3 regions of the Blastococcus sp. SYSU DS0541 genome follow, and region 3 is predicted to be linked to each of the others. Evidence: riboswitches for the same ligand, from Rfam matches in the RefSeq annotation. Region 3 holds a riboswitch; each other region holds the start of a gene.
What was found. Region 3 has a riboswitch for S-adenosylmethionine ahead of thrC (threonine synthase). Riboswitches for the same ligand answer to the same signal wherever they lie in the genome.
Positions count from the first base shown of each region.

Region 1 (4,809 bases), on a different contig from region 3:
CGCTGCGAGCCGAGCAGGTCGCCGGTGAGGTGCTCGACCAGCGCGTCTAGCGCCGCCGCGCGGTCGGGGGCGGCCGCCATCCGGGCGTCGAACCGGGCGGCGACGTCGTCGACGTGCCGCGTGAAGGCAGCGGCGAGCAGCTCGGTGAGCGAGCCGAAGTGGTAAGTCAGCGACCCGAGCGGCACGTCGGCGGCGCGCGCGATCGCCCGGTGCGTGGCCGCCGTGACGCCCCGTGCGGCGATGACGTCGAGGGTCGTGTCGACCAGGCGGTCGCGCCGGCCGGGGTCGTGCCGGCGCGGACGGCGGACCGGCGCCGGACCGGCGCCCACGGGGCGGGCTCGTCCAGCCGGCGGAGATCTCATAGGAACGAGCGTACAGATGCGCCCCGGGGCGGTGCGCGAGGCGGGGCGTCCGAGCGGGCGCCCCGCCCCGGCGGTCAGGATGCCCCGGTCAGAACGCGGCGAGGACGGCGCCCTCGTAGTTCTGCTCGATGAACTGCCGCACGTCCTCCGAGTGCAGCAGCTCCTCCAGCTCCTGGATGCGCTCGTCGCCCTCGTCGCCGGTGCGCACCACCAGGAGGTTGGCGTTGGGGTTGCCCTCGCCCTCCTCCAGCGCCAGTGCGTCCTCGGCCGGGACCAGGTCGGCCTCGATGGCGTAGTTGCCGTTGATGACCGCGATGTCCACGTCGGCCAGCGACCGGGGCACCTGCGCGGCCTCGACCTCGGAGATCTCGAGGCTCTTCGGGTTGCCCTCGATGTCCAGCGAGGTCGGCGCGGCGTCGCCGGTGTCGGCGAGGGCGATCAGGCCGTTGGCCTCGAGGAGCCGCAGCGCCCGCGCGGCGTTGGTCGGGTCGTTCGGGATCGCCACGGTCGCGCCGTCGGGCAGGTCGGCGAGGTCGGTCAGCGTGCTCGAGTAGATGCCGAGCGGCTCGATGTGCACCGGCTCCAGCGCCTGGAAGTCGTAGCCGGCACTGGCCTCCTGCTCCTCCAGGTACGGGATGGTCTGGAAGTAGTTGGCGTCCAGGGAGCCGTCGTCCAGGGCGACGTTGGGCTGCACGTAGTCGGTGAACTCGACGATCTCCAGGTCCAGGCCGGCGTCCTCGGCGAGGTTCTCGTCGATGTAGCGCAGGATCTCCGCGTGCGGGACCGGGGAAGCGCCGACCCGCAGCGGCTCGTCGGCCGCGGAGAGCTCGGCGTCGCCGCCGCAGGCGGCGAGCAGGGCCGTCATCGCCGAGGCGGCGAGCAGGGCGGGAAAGCGGGTGCGCATGGTGGTGGTTCTCCTCGGGAGTGGGGTGCGACGGCGGCCGGGTGGCCGCCGTGGAGGTCGGGTCAGGCGTGCGCGAGCGAGCGCGCCCAGCGGTCGCCGGCCCACTGGAGGGCCTGGACGATGACCAGCAGGAGGACGACGGTCGCGAGGGTGATGTCGGTGCGGAACTGCTGGTAGCCGAAGCGGATGGCGAAGTCGCCCAGCCCGCCACCACCGACCGCACCGGCCATGGCCGAGTAGCTGATCAGCGCGACGACGGTGATCGTCACGCCGGCGACCAGCGACGGCCGGGCCTCCGGCAGCAGCACGGTGCGGACGACGTCGCGCCGGCGGGCACCCATGGACAGCGCCGCCTCGACCTTGCCTTCCGCGACCTCGCGCAGGCTGGTCTCCACCAGCCGGGCGAGGAACGGGACGGCGCCGATGGTCAGCGGCACGATCGCCGCGGTGGAGCCGATCGTCGTCCCGACGATGCCGCGGGTGACCGGGGCGACGAGGACCAGCAGGATGATGAACGGCAGCGCACGGCCGAGGTTCACGACCAGGCCGACGAGCCGGTGCAGCAACGGCCGCGGGGCCAGCCCGCCCGGCGCGGTGACGGTGAGCAGCACGCCCAGCGGGACGCCGAGCAGCACGGTGACCAGCGCCGCGACGCCGACCATGTAGAGGGTCTCCCAGGTGGCGTCCAGCAGCTGCGGCCAGATGCGGTTCCAGTCGCTCACCGGGCCACCTCGGCGGTCGCGGCCACGCGCTCGACGAGGACGCCGCCGGCCCGCAGCCGGTGCACGGCGTCGTCGAGGCCCGCCATCCCCCCGCTGACCCGCAGGAGCAGCCGGCCGTAGCGGCCACCGGCGACGGTCTCCACCGATCCGCCGGCGATCTCGACGGCCAGGCCGAGCTCCCCGATCAACGTCCGGAGGACGACGGTCTCCGGGGTCCGGTCGGTGACGGTCACCCGCAGCAGGGCGCCGTCGTGCCCGGCACCGGCGTCCGCGACCGGTGCCGGGAGCAGGGCATCACCCAGCGGGGAGCCCGGCCGGGTGAGGACGTCGGCCAGCCGGCCGCCGTCGACCACCCGCCCCCGGTCCAGGAGCACGGCGCTGTCGCACACGGCCTTGACGACGGACATCTCGTGCGTGATCAGGAGGACCGTGAGGCCGAGCTCGTCCCGCACCCGGCGCAGCAGCTCCAGGACACCGGTGGTGCTGGCCTGGTCCAGCGCGGACGTGGCCTCGTCGCAGAGCAGCACGTTCGGGCGGACGGCCAGCGCGCGGGCGATCGCCACGCGCTGCTTCTGGCCGCCGGAGAGCTGGGCGGGGCGGGCGTCGGCGCGGTCGCCGAGCCCCACGAGGTCCAGCAGCTCGCCGGCCCGCCGTCTGCGCTCCGTCCGGCCCACGCCCGAGAGCTCCAGCGGGTGCTCCACGTTGCCCGCCGCGGTGCGCGAGTCGAGCAGCTCGAAGTGCTGGAAGACCATCCCGATGGAGCGCCGCGCCTGCCGGACCTGCTCGTCGGGCAGCTCGGTGAGCACCTGCCCGTCGACGGTCACCGAGCCCGACGTGGGCCGCTCCAGCAGGTTGACCAGGCGCACCAGCGTGCTCTTGCCCGAGCCGCTGGGGCCGACGACGCCGGCGAACTCGCCCCGGGCCACGGACAGGCTGACGCCGTCGACGGCGACGACCTCGCCGGCCCGCCCGCGGGCGGGGAAGACCTTGCGGACGTCCTTCAGTTCGATCACGGGATGCGGTCCTCGGGGATTGAGCAGGCACGGGCGGGCGGCGACGCCGGCGACGGCGTGGCGGCCCGCGGTGCGTGGCGGCTGGGGCTGCACGCCCGCCGTCGAGCAGGGCGGGCGTCGCTAGGAGGCGGGAGGCCTCAGCGGCACATGGCTGTGCCGGTGCGGCACAGGTCGACGTGCCGGCGGGCCCACGAGAGCAGCTCGTACCGCATGGTGTTCCTCCATCGGTCCTGGCAGTAGCACCCGCGCCCGCCGATGCGGGGGGTTGCTGCGACGTCGACGAGCCAGGTCTCTCAGCCGCTCCGGATGGTTGCGGGGCCGAGTCTACGGAGCGGATCAGAGGCTTTCCCGTCCGCGACCTGCGACGTCACTCACACAGCAGATCTGCAGCCGGTGGGCGGGCCGGCGCCCGAGCGTGGTCCGCGATCCCGACCACCCCGACCGAGGAGCAGCCATGTCACGCTGCTCAGCCCGCGGGTCGGCCTGGCCGCCTGCGGTACCGGTTCCGGCGGCTCGTCCGGCGCTGCCGGATCGTCGGCGTCGGCGACCACGGCGTCCGGCGAGATCCCCGACGAGACCGCCGGCCCCTACCCGGGCGACGGATCCAACCGGCCCGACGTCCTCGGCGCAGGCCCGGTTCGCCGGGCCGTACGACCCTCCCTGGCGGGACCGGCGGCTCCTAGCATTCGCCCATGACTCGGAAGCCACTGCGGTGTCGGTTCGGTTTCCACTCCTACGTCCAGCGACACCCGGGCAGCGAGCGGCCGTCGGGACCGGACGACAAGATCTGCCGGCGGTGCGGGAAGCGCACCGGCGCCCCGTTCGGAGACGTACCGGGAGCCGTCCTCGGCGGTGGCGGTGTGGGTGGCTTCTGATCAGGCGCCTCGGACCCGTGGCCGCGTCACCGCCGGATGAGACCTCGCGACCGATCCGGCGTGCATGGGCTCGATCGTCACGCAGGCCCCTCGATCCGGCTACGTGCGGCCGGCTGCACCCGAGTGGTCGTTGCGCCGCCCCGGAGCCGCCGTCTCACCGAGCGTCTCCGCGCCTCTCCGTGACGGTGAGGACCACGCGGACGGGCGGTGGTGCGTGGTAGGAGGCCTGTCACCGCCTCCGGGCCCGTGCCAGGCTGCCGCCTCGGGACCGGCTTCGCACCGGAGGAGGGCACCATGGCTGTTCCGGGTGGTCAGGAGCAGGCAACGGGCCGTGCGGTGGTGGTCGGCGGCAGCATGGCGGGGCTGCTGGCCGCGCGTGTGCTCGCCGACCATTTCGAGGACGTCGTCGTGGTGGACCGGGACACTCTGCCCGACGGGACCCAGCACCGGCGCGGCGTGCCGCAGGATCACCAGTTCCACGTCATGCTCGCTCGGGGCCTGCGGCTCATCGACGGCCTGCTCCCGGGATACGTCACCGAGCTGCAGGCGGCCGGCGCCGTGCAGATGCGCGTCCCCAGCGACATCCTGATCCTGACGCCGGCGGGGTGGCTGGACCGGGGGGCGCCCGGCTGGGAGGTGGTCTCGGCCAGCCGTCCGGTGTTCGAGACGACGGTGCGCCGCCGGGTCAGGCAGCTGCCCGGGGTCGACGTCCTGGACGGCCACGAGGTCACCGGTGTGCGTCCCGCTCGGGACGGCAGCGGTGTCACCGGCGTCAGGGTGCGTCCGGTGAGCGGGGCCGGATCCCCGTTCGAACTCCCGGCCGACGTGGTGGTCGATGCCGCCGGGCGGGGCTCTCGAGCCGTGGCCTGGTTGCGGGAGCTGGGTCATCCCTCTCCACCGGTGACCGAGGTGGACCCGAAGATCGCCTACGCC
Region 1 covers NZ_JBJHAD010000005.1:151,429-156,237, forward strand. The annotation lists gene ACI794_RS07965 (TetR/AcrR family transcriptional regulator) at 1-329, opposite strand, end outside; gene ACI794_RS07970 (MetQ/NlpA family ABC transporter substrate-binding protein) at 451-1,266, opposite strand; gene ACI794_RS07975 (methionine ABC transporter permease) at 1,329-1,988, opposite strand; gene ACI794_RS07980 (methionine ABC transporter ATP-binding protein) at 1,985-3,001, opposite strand; gene ACI794_RS07985 (putative leader peptide) at 3,139-3,213, opposite strand; SAM riboswitch class I at 3,220-3,314, opposite strand; gene ACI794_RS07990 (NAD(P)/FAD-dependent oxidoreductase) at 4,171-4,809, shown strand, end outside.
Region 1: linked by a shared signal. The riboswitch ahead of ACI794_RS07985 (putative leader peptide) and the one ahead of thrC (threonine synthase) in region 3 are both predicted to bind S-adenosylmethionine.

Region 2 (4,809 bases), on a different contig from region 3:
GCTCGGCGTCCAGAGCGGCGGCGAGGTCGTCGGGCACCGTGATGGTGGCCGCGCCCGGGTAGGCGCGCTCCCACCGGCCGTCGGCCCGCGCCGCCTCCACCGCAGCCAGTCCGGCCGGGCGCATCCGTCCCTCGGCGATCAGCCGCTCCACGGTGGCGACGTTCTTCTGCGACCAGACGCTCCGCGGGCGGCGCGGGGTGAGCCGCAGCAGGTGGTAGGAGTCGTCCAGCCGGAGCCCGCGCCCGTCGATCCAGCCGAAGCAGAGCGCCGACTCGACGACCTCGGCGGAGGTGAGGGAGCGGATGCCCGAGCCCTTGCGCGCGATCTGCACGTACAGCCCCGGGGCGGTGGCGTGCTCGGCCTCCAGCCAGGCCTCGAAGGCGGGCTGGTCGGGGAACGGCAGCATCGGCAGGTCCGTCGGCGTCGGCACGCCGCCATCCTGGCCCCCGGGTGCGACAGCCGGGCGCCGTCAGCCCGCGAGCAGCTCGCGCAGCAGCGCGTCGACCGCCGCCGTCTCGACCAGGAAGCCGTCGTGCCCGTAGGGCGAGCCGATGAGCCGCAGCGGCACGCCGAGCGCGTCGGCCACCCGCTGCTGCTGCTCCGGTGGGTACAGCCGGTCGCTGTCCACGCCGGCGACCAGGGCGCGGGCGGTCACGCCGGCCAGCGCCACCTCCACGCCGCCGCGGCCCCGGCCGACGTCCCAGCTGTTCATGGCCTCGGTGAGCACCACGTAGCTCCCGGCGTCGAACCGGCGGGTCAGCTTGGCCCCGTGGTGCTGCAGGTAGGAGGCGACGGCGAAGCGGCCGTCCTTCTGCAGGCGCGCGCCGAAACGCGCCTCGAGCTCCGCGGCGCTGCGGTAGGTGAGGTGGGCGATCCGGCGGGCGACGTCGAGGCCGTCCGCCGGCGGGTCCCCCGGCGGGTAGTCCCCGCCGCGCCAGCGGGGGTCGGCGCGCACGGCCGCCTGCTGGGTGGTCTGCGTGCCGATCTGGTCGGCCGAGGCGACGGCGGTGGAGGCGAGGAAGAACAGCCCCGCCACCCGCCCGGGGAACCGGACCGCCCACTCCAGTGCCCGCATGCCGCCCATGGAGCCGCCGGCGACGGCGGCGAAGCGCTGGACGCCCAGCGCGTCGGCGAGCGCCGCCTCGGCCCGGACCTGGTCGCCGACCGTGATCTCCGGGAAGCGCGAGCCCCACGCTCGCCCGTCCGGCGCGGGTGACGACGGCCCGGTCGTCCCCTGGCAGCCGCCCAGGACGTTCGCGCAGACGACGAAGAACCGGTCGGTGTCCAGCGCGGCGCCCGGGCCCACGACGCCGCCCCACCAGCCGGGCGTCGGGTGCCCCGGCCCGCGGTCGCCCACCACGTGGCTGTCACCGGTCAGCGCGTGCTCGACCAGCACGGCGTTGCCGCCGTCCGGGGCGAGCGTCCCCCAGGTCTCGTAGGCGATCCGCACGCCGGGCAGGTTGCCGCCGCGCTCCAGCTCGAACGGGGCGGGCAGGTCGAGGAAGCGCCGGCCGCCCGCCGGATCCCCCTCGGCCCACCCGCCCACGTCAGGCGGACTTGGCGGCGCGGAAGCCGGCCTCGAGGTCGGCGAGGATGTCCTCGATCCCCTCCAGGCCCACGGCGAGGCGCACCAGGCCCGGCGTGACGCCGGTGGTCAGCTGCTCCTCGGGGGTGAGCTGGGAGTGCGTCGTCGAGGCCGGGTGGATCACCAGGCTGCGCACGTCGCCGATGTTGGCGACGTGGCTGTGCAGTTCCAGGGCCTCCACGAACCGCTTGCCGGCCTCCACGCCGCCGTGCAGCTCGAAGGTCAGGACGGCGCCGGCGCCCTTCGGCGCGTACTTCTGCTGCGCGGCGTGCCACGGCGAGGACGGCAGCCCCGGGTAGTTCACCCGCTCGACGGCGTCGTGGGCCTCGAGGAACTCGGCCACCCGCTGCGCGTTCTGCACGTGCCGCTCCATGCGCAGGGAGAGCGTCTCGATGCCCTGCACCACCAGGAAGGCGTTGAACGGCGAGACCGCGGGCCCCAGGTCGCGCAGCAGCTGCACCCGGGCCTTCAGCGCGAACGCCGGTGCGCCGAGGTCGGCGTAGACGACGCCGTGGTACGTGGGGTCGGCGGTGGTGAACATCGGGTGCCGGCCGCCGGTCCAGTCGAACGACCCGCCGTCGACGATGAGCCCGGCGATGACGGTGCCGTGGCCGCCGAGGTACTTGGTGGCCGAGTGGACGACGACGTCGGCGCCGAACTCCAGCGGCCGGACCAGGTAGGGCGTCGCGATGGTGTTGTCGACGATGAGCGGGACGCCGTTGCGGTGGGCGACGCCGGCGACGGTCTCGATGTCGAGGATGTCGCCCTTCGGGTTGCCGATCGACTCGGCGAAGAAGGCCCGGGTGTTCTCCTGCACGAGGGACTGCCAGTTCTCCGGGTCGTCGGGGTCCTCGACGAAGGAGACGGTGATGCCCATCTTCGGCAGCGAGTGGTGCAGCAGGTTGTACGTGCCGCCGTACAGGGACGCCGACGCGACGAGGTGGTCTCCGGCCTCGGCGAGGTTGAGGATGGCGAGGGTCTCCGCGGCCTGGCCGGAGGCGACGGCGAGCGCGGCGACGCCGCCCTCCAGCGACGCGACGCGCTGCTCCAGCGCATCCTGCGTCGGGTTCATGATCCGCGTGTAGATGTTGCCCATCTCGGCCAGCGCGAAGAGGTCCGCCGCGTGCTGGGTGTCGCGGAACTGGTAGGCGGTGGTCGCGTAGATCGGCAGCGCGCGGGCGCCGGTCGTGGGGTCGGGGCTCGTGCCGGCGTGGATCTGCCGGGTCTCGAAGCTCCAGCTCTGCGGGTCGGTCATGCGCCGTCTCCTTCGCTCGCGGGAGATCCCGCGGCGCACGGGAGCTCCGTCCTTGCCGGGGGCGGGGCGCCGACCGGCCGGCTCTTCCCCTGGAGCACCTCAGACGGAGTTGAGGTTGCCGGGCAGCCAGCCAGGTGCTTCGCGCTGCCTCTCAGGAGCCGACGTGATCCTAGGACGCTCCGCCGGGCGACGCACACCCGCCCGGACTCGGGCAGCGATGTCCCACGTGAAACAGCGGCCCACGGTCCTAGGAGCCGGGCGCGGTCTCCTCGCCCGTGCCGCCGGTCGGCGCGGGGGCGGGCGTCTCCGGCGCCGTGGTGGTCGTGCCCGGCGCGGTGGTGGTGGGCGCGGAGGGCGAGGTGGTCGGCTCGGGCTGCTGCGTCGTCGTCACCGGCTCCTCGGTCGGCGGCGTCTCCTCCGTCTGCGTGGGCTCCGTCGTGCCCGCCGGGTCGGTCGGCTCGGTGACCGCCGTCTCCCCGGTCGCGGGCGCGCCCTGCGCAGGGGGCTTGACGTTCAGCCAGAGGGCGAAGACCGCCACGAAGAGGATGGCGAGCACGACGGTGGAGGTGCGGGCGCGGCCCAGGTGCCGGGGGATCGACGCCCACCAGCCGTGCCGCGGCGCCGGCGACGGCGAGTCGGCGGGCGAGCCCGGCGCGGCGGCGGGGGCGGTGCTCACGGTGGGCTCCTCGGAGGCGCGGGCGGCCGGGTCGCGGCGCTCGTCGGGTGTCTTCACCGGACCCCCTCCTGGACGGCCGTCGCGCCGTCCTGCGCCAGGGGCGCCGTCGTGGGCGGCGGCACCTGCATGCCCTGGCTGCGGAACGCCTGGACGATGCGGGCGCGCAGGTCCCGGCCCACCTCGAACTGCTTGCCGGGCAGCGTGCGGGCGACCACCCGCACGTTCACCTCGTCCAACCCGAGGGTCTCGACGCCCATCACGGTGGGCGGGTCGAGCAGCAGCGGCCGCATGGCCGGGTCGCGGAACGCCTCCCGGCCCACCCCGCGCAGGACCTCGTTGGCCCGGTTGACGTCGACGGTGGTCGGCAGGGGGACGTCGACGACGGCGCGCGCCCAGTCGCGGGACAGGTTGATGACCTTGACGATCTGGCCGTTGGGGATGGTCACGACCTCGCCGTCGGGCGAGCGCATCCGGGTGACCCGCAGCGTGACGTCCTCGACCGTGCCGTTCGCCGGGTCGCCCCCGCCGACCACCTGGATCGAGACGACGTCCCCGAACCCGTACTGGCGCTCGGTGATGATGAAGAACCCGGCCAGCACGTCACCGACGATGCGCTGCGCGCCGAAGCCCAGACCGACGCCGAGCACGGTCGCCGGCGCGACGAGGCCGGTCACCGGGATGCCGAGGCGGTCGAGGATGAAGAAGACCGAGATCGAGTAGATGAGCACGACCAGGGCCCAGGTGAGCACCTGGGTCAGCGAGTGGCGGTGCTTGGCGGCCTCCGACCGGACGAGCGCGTCGCCGCCGGTGGAGTTCCGGTCGATCCGGTCGGTGATCTTGTCGCCGACCCAGCCGACGAAGCGGGCGAGCAGCACCGACCCGAGCACGATCAGCACGACCTCGAGACCGCGCCCGGCCAGCCAGTCCAGCACGTCTCTCAACGCGTCCACGTGGCGGCACTCCGTTCGTCGGGGGAAGCGACCCTCCCACCATGCTCACCGCCGGACGGCGATGCCAACCCGACCCGCCGCGGCGCGCGTCCGGAACGGCCGGGCACGCCGCTGACCTGCGGCGCAGCGGTTGCGGAGAGATGACTCACGCCGGGCTCACCGCGGCTCGACGAACAGCGACTGGCTGGACCGGCCGACCGCGCCGTCGGCGTCGAACAGGACGGCGAAGCACTGCGCCGCCCCGGCGCCGCCGTGCACGGTCGTGGCGTCCATCCCCAGCCACTCACCCCGCGGCGGCCGGTGCAGGGCCACGGTGAGGTCGACGTTGGCGAACGTCGCCCGG
Region 2 covers NZ_JBJHAD010000011.1:50,175-54,983, reverse strand. The annotation lists gene ACI794_RS13240 (YdeI/OmpD-associated family protein) at 1-430, opposite strand, end outside; gene metX (homoserine O-acetyltransferase MetX) at 470-1,546, opposite strand; gene ACI794_RS13230 (bifunctional o-acetylhomoserine/o-acetylserine sulfhydrylase) at 1,548-2,840, opposite strand; SAM riboswitch class IV at 2,884-2,999, opposite strand; gene ACI794_RS13225 (hypothetical protein) at 3,088-3,573, opposite strand; gene ACI794_RS13220 (mechanosensitive ion channel family protein) at 3,570-4,466, opposite strand; gene ACI794_RS13215 (thioesterase family protein) at 4,623-4,809, opposite strand, start outside.
Region 2: linked by a shared signal. The riboswitch ahead of ACI794_RS13230 (bifunctional o-acetylhomoserine/o-acetylserine sulfhydrylase) and the one ahead of thrC (threonine synthase) in region 3 are both predicted to bind S-adenosylmethionine.

Region 3 (4,809 bases):
CGCGGCGTGCCTCTTCGTTGAACGCGATCATCTTGGCCATGTGGTGATGTCCTCCGAGCGTGGATCGCTGCACGGCCGGTTGGTGCCCGCGACGGACGACACCAGCGGCGTGGACGCTCCTTCGGTCCACCGACCGGTGCCTCACCGTTCCGACCTGATTGGCACTCAAAGGGTACGAGTGCCAGAACCGAGTCTGGCACTCCACCCCGGCGGGTGCAAGGACGGACGGAGGCCCGGCCCCCTCGAGGGGGACCGGGCCTCCGGTGCCGCGGGTGTCTCAGGCGCTGCGGACGGCGTCGGCCTGCGGGCCCTTCGAGCCCTGGACGACCTCGAACTCGACGCGCTGACCCTCGTCGAGGCTCTTGTACCCGTCCATCTGGATGGCCGAGTAGTGGACGAAGACGTCCTGGCCGCCGTCGACGGCGATGAAGCCGAAGCCCTTCTCGGCGTTGAACCACTTCACGGTGCCCTGTGCCACGTGTGCTCCCACGTTTCGTGCGTGCGGACGGCCCCTCTGGATCGGGGGACCGGGCCTAGCTCTTCCGCCCGCATATCACGAACATGGAACTGGAACCGCGCGAGAAGGTACATCAGCACCCACCGGGTGCACGTGGTTCTCCGCCGCTGTGTTGCCGGATCGGGCGACGCGGATCAGCCGATGAGGCCGGCGGCCCGCACCGACTTCAACGACGGCTCCACCCGGTGGGTGGGGCCGACGACCGGCTCGAGCGGGTCGAGGGTCTTGAGCCCCTCGCCGGTGTTGAGGACGACGGTCTCCTTGGCCGGGTCGAGCTGCCCGCCCTCGACGAGCTTGCGCAGGACCGCGACGGTCACGCCGCCGGCGGTCTCGGCGAAGACGCCGGTGGTGCGGGCGAGGTCTCGGATGCCCTGCACGATCTCGTCGTCACCGACGCGGGCCACCGCACCCCCGGTGCGCCGGATGGCGTCCAGGGCGTAGGGGCCGTCGGCGGGGTTGCCGATGTTCAGCGACTTGGCGATCCCGGTCGGCTTCACCGGCTTGACGACGTCCCACCCGTTGTCGAACGCGGTGGCGATCGGGTCGCACCCGGCCGACTGGGCGCCGAAGATCCTCCACTCGGACGCCTCGACGATGCCGGCCGCGGTCAGCTCGCGGAAGGCCTTGTCGACCTTGGTCAGCAGCGAGCCGGACGCCATGGGGATGACGACCTGGGCGGGGATGCGCCAGCCGAGCTGCTCGGCGATCTCGTAGCCCATCGTCTTGGAGCCCTCGGCGTAGTAGGGCCGGACGTTCTGGTTGACGAACGCGGTGTCCTCGAACTCGTCGGTCTCGCCGAGCTCGCTGGTCAGCCGGTTGACGTCGTCGTAGGAGCCGTCGACGGCGACCAGCGTCTGGCCGTAGACCGCGGACTGGACCACCTTGCCGGGCTCGAGGTCGCTCGGGATGAAGACGAACGACGGCAGGCCGACGCGGGCGGCGTGCGCGGCCACCGAGTTGGCCAGGTTGCCGGTGGAGGCGGCGGCGATCTTGGTGTAGCCCAGCCCCTTGGCGGCGGTCGCGGCCAGGCTGACCACGCGGTCCTTGAAGGAGTGGGTGGGGTTGGCGGAGTCGTCCTTGACCCAGAGGCCGCCGGTGAGCCCGAGCTCGGCGGCGAGCCGGTCGGCGCGGACCAGCGGGGTCATGCCGGGGTCGAGCGTGACCCGGTCGGCCGGGTGCTGGCCCACCGGGAGCAGGGCCACGTACCGCCAGATGTTCTGCGGCCCGGCCTCGATCTGCTCGCGGGTGACGGCCTTCATCAGCTCGGGGTCGTAGTCGACCTCCAGCGGGCCGAAGCACTCGGCGCAGGCGTGCTGGGCGATGAGGCCGAACGTGGCGCCGCAGTTGCGGCAGACGAGCCCGCGGGCCGGACAGGGTGGCACCGGGCCGCCTGCGCTGGAGTCGGCCTGGGCGGAACCGGGAGCGGTGAGGGTCATGCGACGACTACCTCCTCATCTTCCCCGCTGCGGGCCGTCGAGCCGCGCGGGACGGAATTGGCACCTCCCGCCCGTCGCGCGGAGCGCTGCAGGCGGCGGTTGCCGGGGCTTCATCGGGCCGTGTCCCTCTGCCCCTCTGGATGAGTGAACGGCGTGGACTCTACCCAGTGGCGCGCGGCGCCCGACGGCCGGACAGGATGGCCCGGTGAGCGCGCGCGTCGTCTACACCGACCTCGACGGCACGATGGTGGGGCCGCGGGGCTCCTTCTGGCACACGGAGGGGCGGGAGCTGACCGACGGGCCGGCCGGCGCGCTGCTCGACCTGCACCGCGCCGGGGTGGCGTTGGTGCTGGTCAGCGGCCGCACCTACGAGCAGGTGGTGGAGGCCGCGCGCATCTTCGCGGCCGACGGCGCGATCGCCGAACTGGGCGCCACCATCGGCTGGGGCTCGGGCCGGAACACGCACCGGCTCCGCGGCGCGCTGCCCCCGCAGTACGGCGACCGGACGCCGATGGAGGTCATGGCCGAGCTCGGGATCGTCGAGGACCTGTTCGCCGAGCACCCCGGCCGGATCGAGTGGCACGCGCCGTGGCACGCCACCCACGCCGCGGACGCGCTCCTGCGCGGCCGGCTGGACCCCCTCGCCGTCGACGCCTGGCTGGCCGAGCGGGGGGCGGGCTGGCTGACGCTGAAGGACAACGGCTCGATCCAGCGGGCCTCCTGGATGGGGCTGGATGCCGACGCCGGGCCCCCGCGGGTCTACCACCTGATGCCGCGCGGCATCTCCAAGGGCGCGGCGATCGCCTGGGACCTGGAGCGGCGCGGCCTCTCCCCCGCCGACGCCGTGGCCATCGGGGACAGCGTCAGCGACCTGGAGATGGCGCCCGCGGTGGGCCGGTTGTGGATCACCGCGAACGGCGCCGCCGCCGACGGCATGGCCGACGCGCTGGCCGCCGTCCCGAACGCCTCGGTCACCGCTGACGCGATGGGCGAGGGCTGGGCCCAGGCCGTGCGGCAGAGCCTGTGACGCCGCGTCGTGCCGAGTGGGCCCCGGAGGGGTCCGCGCAGGCGCGACGCAGCGGCTCCACGCCGGCCGGGACGGCACCTGCCCGCGGTGTCGCCGGCAGGGCGACAGCTACGACGTGACGTCGCGGCGGGCGAAGTGCCGGAAGCCCAGTGCGGTGAAGACGGCGATGTAGACCAGCGACTGGATGACGCCGCGGAACAGGTCGCCGTCGTCGACCGGCGTCTGCAGCAGGTCGGTCCAGGCGAACTCCTCCGCCGTCGGGAACCAGTCGCGGATCGAGCCCAGCTGCTCGACCTGGTCGAGGATCGCGAAGACGACCATGGTGAACACCGCGCCGCCGACCGCGGCCAGCGGCGCGTCGGTGATGGTGGAGAACCAGAACGCCAGCGCTCCGACGACGAGCAGGTGGACGGCGAGGTAGCCGAGCATCCCGGCCAGCCGGAGCATGCCCTCGCCCTGGTCGATCCCCACGCCGACCGGCGTCGTGATGTCGCCGAAGCCGAAGGCGATGCCCCCGGCGACCACCGCCACCGCCGCGAGCGTGAGCAGCGCGGCGACGGACTGCACCAGCGCGGCCAGCCACTTCTGCCGGAGCAGGCGCATCCGCGGGACCGGGGTGGCCAGCGCGTACCGCAGCGACCCCCACTGCGCCTCCACGGCCACGGTGTCACCGAAGAACAGCGCGTAGACCACGACGAGGAAGAAGCCCGTGGTCGCGAACAGCACGAACAGGGTGAAGTTCAGCCCGCTCGCCGTCGCGACGTCCACCAGGTTGATCCGGGTGTTCTCCGCCGCCTCCTCGCTGGCGCCCAGCTGCAGCGCGGCGATGAGCACCAGGGGCAGCGCGACCATCAGCGCGAAGACGCCGAGGGTGCGCCGCCGCTTGAACTGGCGGCGCAGCTCGACCGACAACCGCAGCGTGCGCTCGGGCCGGTAGCCGGCGACCGCGCCGGTCGGCTGCACGTGCTCCGTCATGGCTGGACTCCGGCCTCGATCCGCTCCCCGGTCGCTGGCGCTCCCTGCGAGGCCCCCTCGACCGTCGTCCTCGCGGGCGCCCGTCGTCACGACTCCCCCACCAGCGCCAGGAAGGCGTCCTCGAGCCGGCGTCGCGGCGTGAACTGCTCGACGGCGACCCCCGCGGCCACCAGCGCCTGCAGCACGTCGGCGCGCCGGGCGCCGTCGAGCTCGGCCACGAGGCCCTCGTCGGTGCGCCCGGCGGTCACCCCCGGCAGCGACGAGAGGACGGCGACCGCCCGGTCGGTGTCGGCCTCGTCGGCCAGGCCGACCAGCACCGAGCCGCCGGTACCGACGATCTCCTCCACGGTGCCCTGCGTGATCTTCTGCCCCTTCGCCATCACGACGACGTGGCTGCAGGTCTGCTCGATCTCGCTGAGCAGGTGGCTGGAGACGATCACCGTGCGGCCGGTGGCGGCGTAGGAGCGCAGCACCTCGCGCATGGCGTGGATCTGCGGCGGGTCCAGCCCGTTGGTCGGCTCGTCGAGGACCAGCAGGTCGGGCAGCCCGAGCATCGCCTGGGCGATCGCGACCCGCTGGCGCATGCCCTGGCTGTACCGGCGCACCGGCCGGTCGATGGCGGCGCCCAGCCCCGCGATCTCGATGGCCTCCGCCATGTGCGCGTCCTCGGCCGGACGTCCGGTGGCGGCCCAGTAGAGGGTGAGGTTGTCCCGGCCGGAGAGGTGCGGCTGCAGGCCGGTGCCCTCCACGAACGAACCGAGCCGGGAGAGCACGGGGGCGCCGGGACCGGCGGCGTGCCCGAAGATGCTGATCCGCCCCTCGGTGGGCTTGATGAGGCCCATCAGCATGCGCAA
Region 3 covers NZ_JBJHAD010000003.1:293,161-297,969, forward strand. The annotation lists gene groL (chaperonin GroEL) at 1-40, opposite strand, end outside; gene ACI794_RS05820 (cold-shock protein) at 278-478, opposite strand; gene thrC (threonine synthase) at 652-1,953, opposite strand; SAM riboswitch class I at 1,966-2,100, opposite strand; gene ACI794_RS05830 (HAD family hydrolase) at 2,159-2,980, shown strand; gene ACI794_RS05835 (ABC transporter permease) at 3,089-3,955, opposite strand; gene ACI794_RS05840 (alpha/beta fold hydrolase) at 4,042-4,809, opposite strand, start outside.